2 linked regions of the Natranaerobius thermophilus JW/NM-WN-LF genome follow. The protein of the gene in region 2 interacts with the protein of the main gene of each other region in a pairwise test. Links are inferred from orthologs where the notes say so. Each region holds a gene or a part of one and is shown on either strand. Other genes may lie near its edges.

What was found. Proteins that work in one complex are often made in the same cells at the same time.
Region 1: the proteins of ribD (region 2) and NTHER_RS04345 interact in binary tests that used the Escherichia coli proteins (3 or more experiments, as listed by UniProt). The link is inferred for Natranaerobius thermophilus JW/NM-WN-LF from one-to-one orthologs.

The regions. Positions count from the first base shown.
Region 1 is NC_010718.1:888,859-892,755, reverse strand. What follows is about bases 456-3,350. They hold NTHER_RS04345 (acetyl-CoA carboxylase biotin carboxylase subunit), read right to left. Parts: upstream 2,625-3,350; coding sequence 1,287-2,624; downstream 456-1,286. Other genes in these bases: NTHER_RS04335 (MarR family winged helix-turn-helix transcriptional regulator), read right to left, coding at 3,197-3,350; accB (acetyl-CoA carboxylase biotin carboxyl carrier protein), read right to left, coding at 2,667-3,197; NTHER_RS04350 (acetyl-CoA carboxylase carboxyltransferase subunit alpha), read right to left, coding at 456-1,262. Outside these bases: more of NTHER_RS04350, read right to left, coding at 1-455; more of NTHER_RS04335, read right to left, coding at 3,351-3,670; NTHER_RS04330 (hypothetical protein), read right to left, coding at 3,827-3,897. UniProt on the Escherichia coli protein: This protein is a component of the acetyl coenzyme A carboxylase complex; first, biotin carboxylase catalyzes the carboxylation of the carrier protein and then the transcarboxylase transfers the carboxyl group to form malonyl-CoA.
Region 2 is NC_010718.1:144,297-148,269, reverse strand. Bases 634-3,604 are described here. They hold ribD (bifunctional diaminohydroxyphosphoribosylaminopyrimidine deaminase/5-amino-6-(5-phosphoribosylamino)uracil reductase RibD), read right to left. Parts: upstream 2,705-3,604; coding sequence 1,562-2,704; downstream 634-1,561. Other genes in these bases: NTHER_RS00695 (glycine betaine ABC transporter substrate-binding protein), read right to left, coding at 3,101-3,604; ribE (riboflavin synthase), read right to left, coding at 846-1,565; NTHER_RS00710 (bifunctional 3,4-dihydroxy-2-butanone-4-phosphate synthase/GTP cyclohydrolase II), read right to left, coding at 634-767. In the rest of the region: more of NTHER_RS00710, read right to left, coding at 1-633; more of NTHER_RS00695, read right to left, coding at 3,605-3,973. UniProt on the Escherichia coli protein: Converts 2,5-diamino-6-(ribosylamino)-4(3h)-pyrimidinone 5'-phosphate into 5-amino-6-(ribosylamino)-2,4(1h,3h)-pyrimidinedione 5'-phosphate.

The sequences.
Region 1 (3,897 bases), 740 kb from region 2 along the record:
ATAAGCCTTACGGCCTTGCGATAACCTTCAGGATTAGGCATGCCAAAATTCCTATAAATATTTTCTTGTAAATCTCTTCCCTTTTGCTGTCCTATAACGGTTACTGGTAAACCATTTAAGAAGGCCAATCCTCCAACTATACTGGTATCATCGGCGAAATATCTGTCTCCGTGAAATTCTATAAAGCCTTCAAATATATTATCTATATAGTCTAAAGATGTTGGCCTCTCTTTACTTCTCACCAACTTAACTTTATCATAGGGTGTTAACTTTTTACCTTGTTGCCTTATTTCCTCTACACTTTTTGCACTTGCCTTCTTACTTGCATCTTTAGAGGAATAGTAAGAACAGTCATTTCCATCTAACATTCTAGAAGGTTGTTTAGTCTTGTGTAACTTTAAAATGTGACTAAGTTTATTTCTCATCTCTTTACGATTTATCACTTTGTCTACAAATCCGTGTTTTAACAAAAATTCAGCTCTCTGAAATTCTTTAGGTAGCTTTTGCTTAATAGTTTGCTCTATAACTCTTTTGCCGGCAAACCCTATTAAAGCATTGGGCTCTGCTAAAATTATATCACCCAACATAGCAAAACTAGCAGTAACACCACCAGTAGTGGGGTCCGTAAGGACTACTATGTACGGTAGTCCCTTGTCTTTAAGTTTAGAAATTGCTGCACTGGTTTTTGCCATTTGCATCAATGAATAGATACCTTCCTGCATTCTTGCCCCACCTGATGCTGTAAACATAATAACAGGTAAGTTTTCGTCAATTCCAGTCTCTATAGCCCTAGTAACTTTTTCACCGACAACAGAGCCCATACTCCCCATTAAAAACCTACTATCCATAGCACCGATCACTGCTTGCTGACCATTAATTTTTCCTAAGCCGGTTAGAATAGCTTCTTTCAATTCCGTTTTTTTCTGTAGCTTGTCAACTTTTTCACTGTAGCCTTCAAATTCTAAAGGATTTTCAGAGATGATATTTTGATCTAACTCCACCCAGGTATCTTCATCAATTATTTGGTTAATTCGCTCCTGGGCACCAATCCTAAAGTGATGGCCACATTCATGACATATATGATAATTCTTTTTTAGGTCTTCAGCATAAATGATTGACTTACAGCTATCACATTTTTCCCACAATCCATCGGGAATATGTGGCTTATTGGACTTATTATCATTTTGATCAGACCTTAATTCAGTTTTTCTTTCGGGATTTAGGGAAATATACTTTGTTTTTTTAAATAGTCCTTTAAACACTTGACCATCCCCTTGTTCTTTAGATTAAAAGATTTTGTCATTTATGAAATTAGTATCATAAATGCCTTTCACAAAATCATCATTATTTAAGATATTTAAGTGGAATTCAACATTATTTTTAACACCAAGTATCACAAATTCTCCTAAGGCTCTCTTCATTTTATTAATTGCTTCTTCCCTATCTTTGCCATGGACTATCAGTTTTGCTATCATTGAATCGTAGGTTGATGGTATCTCATAGCCATCATACAACAAAGAATCAACTCTTACTCCTAAACCACTAGGTATAAATAGCCCGTTTACCTTACCCGGACATGGCATGAAATTTTTTTGCGGATCCTCGGCATTGATTCTACATTCGATGGAATGTCCGTTTAAATTTATCTCCTCTTGAGTTTTTTCGAGCCTTTGTCCTGCAGCAATTTTTATTTGCTCCTTTATCAAATCCAGTCCCACTATTTGTTCTGTAACCGGGTGTTCAACTTGAATCCTGGTATTCATTTCCATAAAATAGAAATTGTTGTGTTTGTCTAATAAAAATTCAATTGTTCCCGCATTTTGATATCCCACATATTTAGCTGCCCTGACTGCAGCTTGTCCCATTTTTTCTCTGAGTTCCTCAGTCATCACTGGACATGGGGCTTCTTCTAAAACTTTTTGATTCCTTCTCTGGATAGAGCAATCTCTTTCCCCTAGGTGCAGTACATTCCCGTATTTATCAGCAAGTATTTGTATTTCCACGTGTCTTGGCTTTTCTAAATACTTTTCCATATACATTGTGTCATCACCGAAAAAAGTAGCGGCTTCTTGTTTGGCTGTACCAAGAGCATTTAACAGTTCGGCTTGGCTTCTGATAATTCGTATACCTCTGCCACCACCACCGGCTGATGCTTTAATCATCACCGGATATCCAAGTTCGTCAGCCATCTGTACAGCATCTTGCTCATCTGTTAAAGGTTTCTTAGAACCTGGGACCACTGGAACATCAGCATTTGCCATTAACTTCCTGGCATTGGACTTGTTTCCCATGTTCTCAATCACCTCTGGCCTGGGACCAATAAATGTAATATTACATTTTCTACAGACATCGGCAAAACGACTGTTTTCTGATAAAAACCCAAATCCAGGATGGATGGCTTCAGCATCAGTGATTTCCGCAGCAGTCAATATCCTGCTAATATTCGTATAGCAGTTATCGGTTGCCGTGCCGATACAAACGGATTCATCTGCCATTTGGACGTGTAGAGCTTCTTCATCTACAGTAGAATAAACAGCTACTGTTTCAATCCCCATTTCTCTACAAGCTCTGATTATTCTAACAGCAATTTCACCTCTATTAGCCACCAAAATTTTATTAAACATATTCATCATCCTTTATTACATTATTGGCTTGTTATCAGGTTGTTATTGACTTGTTTTAATTTTAAAGAGTTCCTGGCCGTATTCTACCGTATCACCGTTCTCACACAGGATATCTATCACTTCACCACTTACTTCATTTTCTATTTCATTCATTATTTTCATAGCTTCCACAATGCAGAGAACATCACCAGCCTCCACCTTGCTGCCTATTTTTACATAATCTTCCTTATCAGGGCCAGGTGCTGAATAAAAAGTCCCTACTATAGGTGCTGTCACTATTTCTAGCTGTTTATCTTTATCATGATCTATTTCCTCATACTGATCTTTAGTATCCTTTGATTGATTTTCCTCTCTCTCTGGCTTGTCTGTATCCCCCTGTAGCTCTTGTGGGTTGCTCTCGGGTTCTACCTCTTCTTTAGAAATGGAAACATGATTATTTTTATCGGTTTTTACACTCACTTCATTACTCTGTTTTTCCATTTCTATTAAAACATTATTTTCTGCTATTTTCAGTTTAGTAAGATCAGAATTATTCATTTCTTTCATTAATTCCTTAATCTCTTTATAATCCATTAATTGTCACTCCCATCTGCATTTTCTTGATTTATTAGTTTTTGTTGATTTTTAAAAAAAGCATTTAATTTGCCCATGGATTTAATTAAGGCTTCTTTTTCTCCTTCCTCTAGTTCAGAAATAGCTTCTTCAATCATCTCATTATGAAATATCTCATGAATTCGGTTAGCCTTCATTCCTTTTTGGGTAAGTTTAATATAAACTATTCTTCTGTCTTCTTCAGATCTAACTCTTTCTACATATCCTTTTTTTACTAAATGATTTATGGCTGTACTCAAGGTACCGATAGTGATCCCTAGCTCATTGGCAACTTCCGACATGGTACGTCTCGAGTATTTTCCAATTTTCTCAATGGTATGGACTTCTGAAATGGATAAATCTTTGAGTCCCCTAGACTGTAAAGCCCGCTGTTGTATGGCAAGAATGTCATTAAAAGTATCCACCAGTAGTTCATTTAAAACATCCTCACTCATCAGATTTCCCTCCCCGGACACCATAAGTATCAGAAAATTATATTTTGATTATCGAATACTTTGATAATCAAACTTTGACAATCAAAGTATATATTTAAAAAAAATAGTTGTCAAATTTGACAACTAACGTTTATCGACAAACTAGCTTTTGAGCTCTTACACACCGCTTTTACTCACCTTTCTCTGAAGAAGCTCATCTATTTTCTCTTTATCTTCACTATATATAG
Region 2 (3,973 bases):
TCCGAATGCACTCGAACCAAAACCGGCTCCTTTTCTTTATCAGGTTCACCTTTAATTATTGCCAAGTGATGCTCTCCAGAAATTGTATCTTGATATAATTTTCCTTGAAACTCTCCGTACTTTGTTGGTAAATTAATATCAGCAACTGCTTCGATAAGCTGTTCTGAGTTTCTCCTGTAAGAAATTAAGTCGGCAATTGATATAATTTTAAGGTCGTGCTCTCTAGCAAATTGTTCTAATTCAGGTAACCTGGCCATAGTTCCATCATCAGACATTATTTCACATATAACACCAGCGGGGTAACAACCTGCTAAATAAGCCAAGTCAATAGCAGCCTCTGTATGGCCGGCCCTCTTTAGAACACCACCCTGACGAGCCGCAAGAGGAAATATATGCCCAGGCCTATTAAAATCCTCTGGTTTGCTGTCTTCTTTTATTAATTTAGTAACTGTCATTGCCCTTTCGTAGGCAGATATGCCTGTATGACAATCTTTATAATCTACCGATACTGTGAAAGCCGTTCCCATTTCATCGGTGTTGTCATTTACCATCAAAGGAATGTCGAGCTCCTGTAACCTTTCCTCCTTCATCGGCATACAGATAAGGCCTCTTCCGTACTTAGCCATAAAGTTAACTGCCTGGGGAGTTGCTTTTTCTGCGGGAATTACCAAGTCACCTTCGTTTTCTCTATCCTCATCATCAACTACGATGACCATTTTTCCATTTTTTAAATCTTCCAGTGCTTCTTTAATGGTACTTAAAGTCATTTATATTCACCCCTCTTGTATCAAGGTTAATTAATTATTCTAGAACTCAATTGCCTCTTGAGTTTGATAGTGGAACTGTTAATAACCAAGCTCTCTTAAGCGATTAATATCAATCTTGGAATCAATTTTGGCTTTTTTATCAGAAGTACCAGTTGTGCTGGCAGAGCCATTATCTTGTTTTTCCTGAAACAGTAATTTTTCTACATACTTTCCAATAATATCTACTTCAATATTTACATAATTACCCACTTGTCTTGTCTCTAAGATTGTATTTTCTTTAGAGTGCGGAACTATACTTACAGAAAAGCCATCACCTTCACAGGCCACTATGGTTAAGCTAATTCCATCCACCGCTATAGACCCTTTTTCTACGAGATACTTTTGGATATTTCGTTCATTTTCTTCAACAACTTGAAAGTTAAAAATTTCAGCATTTCCTTCGTGTTTTCTAGAGATCACTTTCGCTACACCGTCAACATGACCTGATACAAAATGACCACCTAAGCGATCACTGAGTCTAAGTGCTCGCTCTAAATTAACCCAACTATTAGTTGTAAGGTATCTTAGATTGCTTCTACGCAGAGTTTCGGGCATAACATCAGCCACAAAGTTATTTGTTCCTACTTTAGAAACAGTTAAACATACACCATTTGTGGAAATACTATCACCTAATTTAATATCATCCATTATTTTTTCAGCTTGAATATTCAAACTAATAGAATTTGGGCCTTGATTAACAGACAATACTTTTCCAACTTCTTCTACAATGCCGGTAAACAAGTTACCACCTACTTTCATCTTTGGTTTTCTAGAAATGGATACGCTTCAATCCTGATAGAATCACCAAAATATTCATATTCCATATTATTTAACATCACGCTGTCTTTTAGCGCTTGAAAACCTTTTCCACCAACCGGTGTAGGTGAGTTAGTACCTCCAATTACCAAGTTCCCGAGATAAACAATATACTTATCATAGTAATTAGCTTCTATTAAAGATCCATGAAGAGTTTCTCCACCTTCAACAAGCACGCTATCTAGCCCTCTTTGACCCAAAAGTTTCACCAGTTCAAATATATCCACTTTTCCTGTAGAAGTTTGGGGCAAGTAAAGTACTTCTCCTCCTAAATTTTCAATCTGTTTAGCAATTTCCATTTCTTTTGATTTGTGCTTGATTTCTTCTGAGGTAGCTATAATAGTTGGAGTCTCAGAAATTTTTTCTAATACTTTGCTTTGTAAAGATAATCTGAGATGAGAATCTACAACGATTCTTACTGGGTGCTGTCCAGGGTAATTAGGATGCCTACATGTTAGGAGAGGGTCATCAGCTTTTACAGTTCCGATTCCCACCATAATAGCCGCTACTCTCGCCCTAAGTCGATGAGTGTCAAATCTGGCTTTTTCCGATGTAATCCAACGAGAATCACCGGTATGAGTAGCAATCTTTCCATCTAAACTCATCCCCCATTTGCCAATCATATAAGGCAAACCTGTTACTATATATTTTCTGAATATTTCATTTTGCTTCTCAGCTTCAGCTTTTTTTAGTCCAACTTCTACTTTAATTCCTGCTTGCCTTAATTTTTTAACACCTTTTCCTGCCATTTTTTCGTGTGGATCTAGAGAAGCAATTACAACCCTTTTAACACCAGCTTCAATAATTTTATCTGTGCATGGAGGTGTTTTCCCGTAATGACAACAAGGTTCAAGGGTAACATACATTGTCGTTCCCGAAGCTTCTCTACCGGCTTTTTCTAAAGCAACAGCTTCTGCGTGAGGCCCTCCTAATCTACCATGATAACCTTGGGCAACTATATCATCGTTCTTTACTAGTACTGCACCTACTAGGGGATTAGGATTAGTTTTCCCCCAACCTTTCCAAGCTAAATCCAGCGCCCGATCCATGTACTGGCGGTCCTTTTTTATCCAGTTATCCATTTATCGCACCCTTTCTTATAAAATAAAAAATCTTCCCTGTACCCCCAGGGAAGATCGGTTACTGATCGTACTAAGATGCTAATCAGCAGTTTCCAATCTTAAACCTTCTCCCATCCAGACTTTTACTGTCGGCTTCGGAATTTCACCGAATCAACCTCTTAACATCAAGAGGCTCGCGGGCTCTACCGCCGGTCGGGAATCTCACCCTGCCCTGAAGGTATCAGATATTCATTCATTTGTTTTTTTATTTTACTCTATTTACATCAAAATGTAAAGGGCTATTCCACTTAGGAATAGCCCTAATCTTTTAATACACTTTTTAGAGTTGTATTAAAGTTCCATGTAAGTTTTACAGTATCAACAAATAAATTTAACAGCGCTTAATTTAAAAATTCATTATTCGGAAATCAAACCCTCTTCAACTAAATATTCTTCGGCTGCTTCCTCTGGTTGATAGCCATCAATATCAACCTTAGCATTTAATTGTTGCATTGTTTCATTATCAAGACGTTCAGTCAATTTTGCTAAAATATCTTCTAACTCCGGATGTTCATCCAAGACTTCTTCTCTTACATTAGGTGCCGCATTATAAGCCGGATGAAAGCCTTTATCGTCTTCTAAGGTTATCAAATCATATCCATCGATCCTGCCATCAGTCATAAAACCCATACCAACAGGTGCTTCCCCATCTCGTACAACTCCGTAGATAATGCCCGGTTCCATGATATCCACATCTTCAAATTCAAATCCGTATGTTTCTTCGACTCCTTCCATGCCATCATCTCGAGTGGCATATTCCTCATTACTAGCTAAAACCCATTCTCCTCCAGTGGGTGGGGTTTCTCCTTCATTAACAGCTTCAGCTAAATCGCTCATAGATTGGATACCGGCTTCTTCAGCATAATCTTCTCTCATAATTAATGTATAAGTATTATCAAGTCCCGCATAATCAAGCCAAACGACTCCGTTCTCTTCCAGATCTTCTTCTTTAACAGCTTCATAGCACTCTTCACTGTCTGTGATAGCCTCATCGTGACCCAGGTGAGAAATTAAAGCTGTTCCCGTGTATTCCCATTTCACATCAACTTCACCATCTAAAAAAGCATCTCTCAATATTGCAGTACCAGATAAACCTGTATTGTCAATCACATCATAACCTTCTTCTTCCAATAGTTGAATAGTGAGCTGACCTAGTATCAATTGCTCTGTGAACTCCTTGGAACCTACGGCAATAACAGCATCTCCGTCTTGCTGAACCTCCCCATCTTG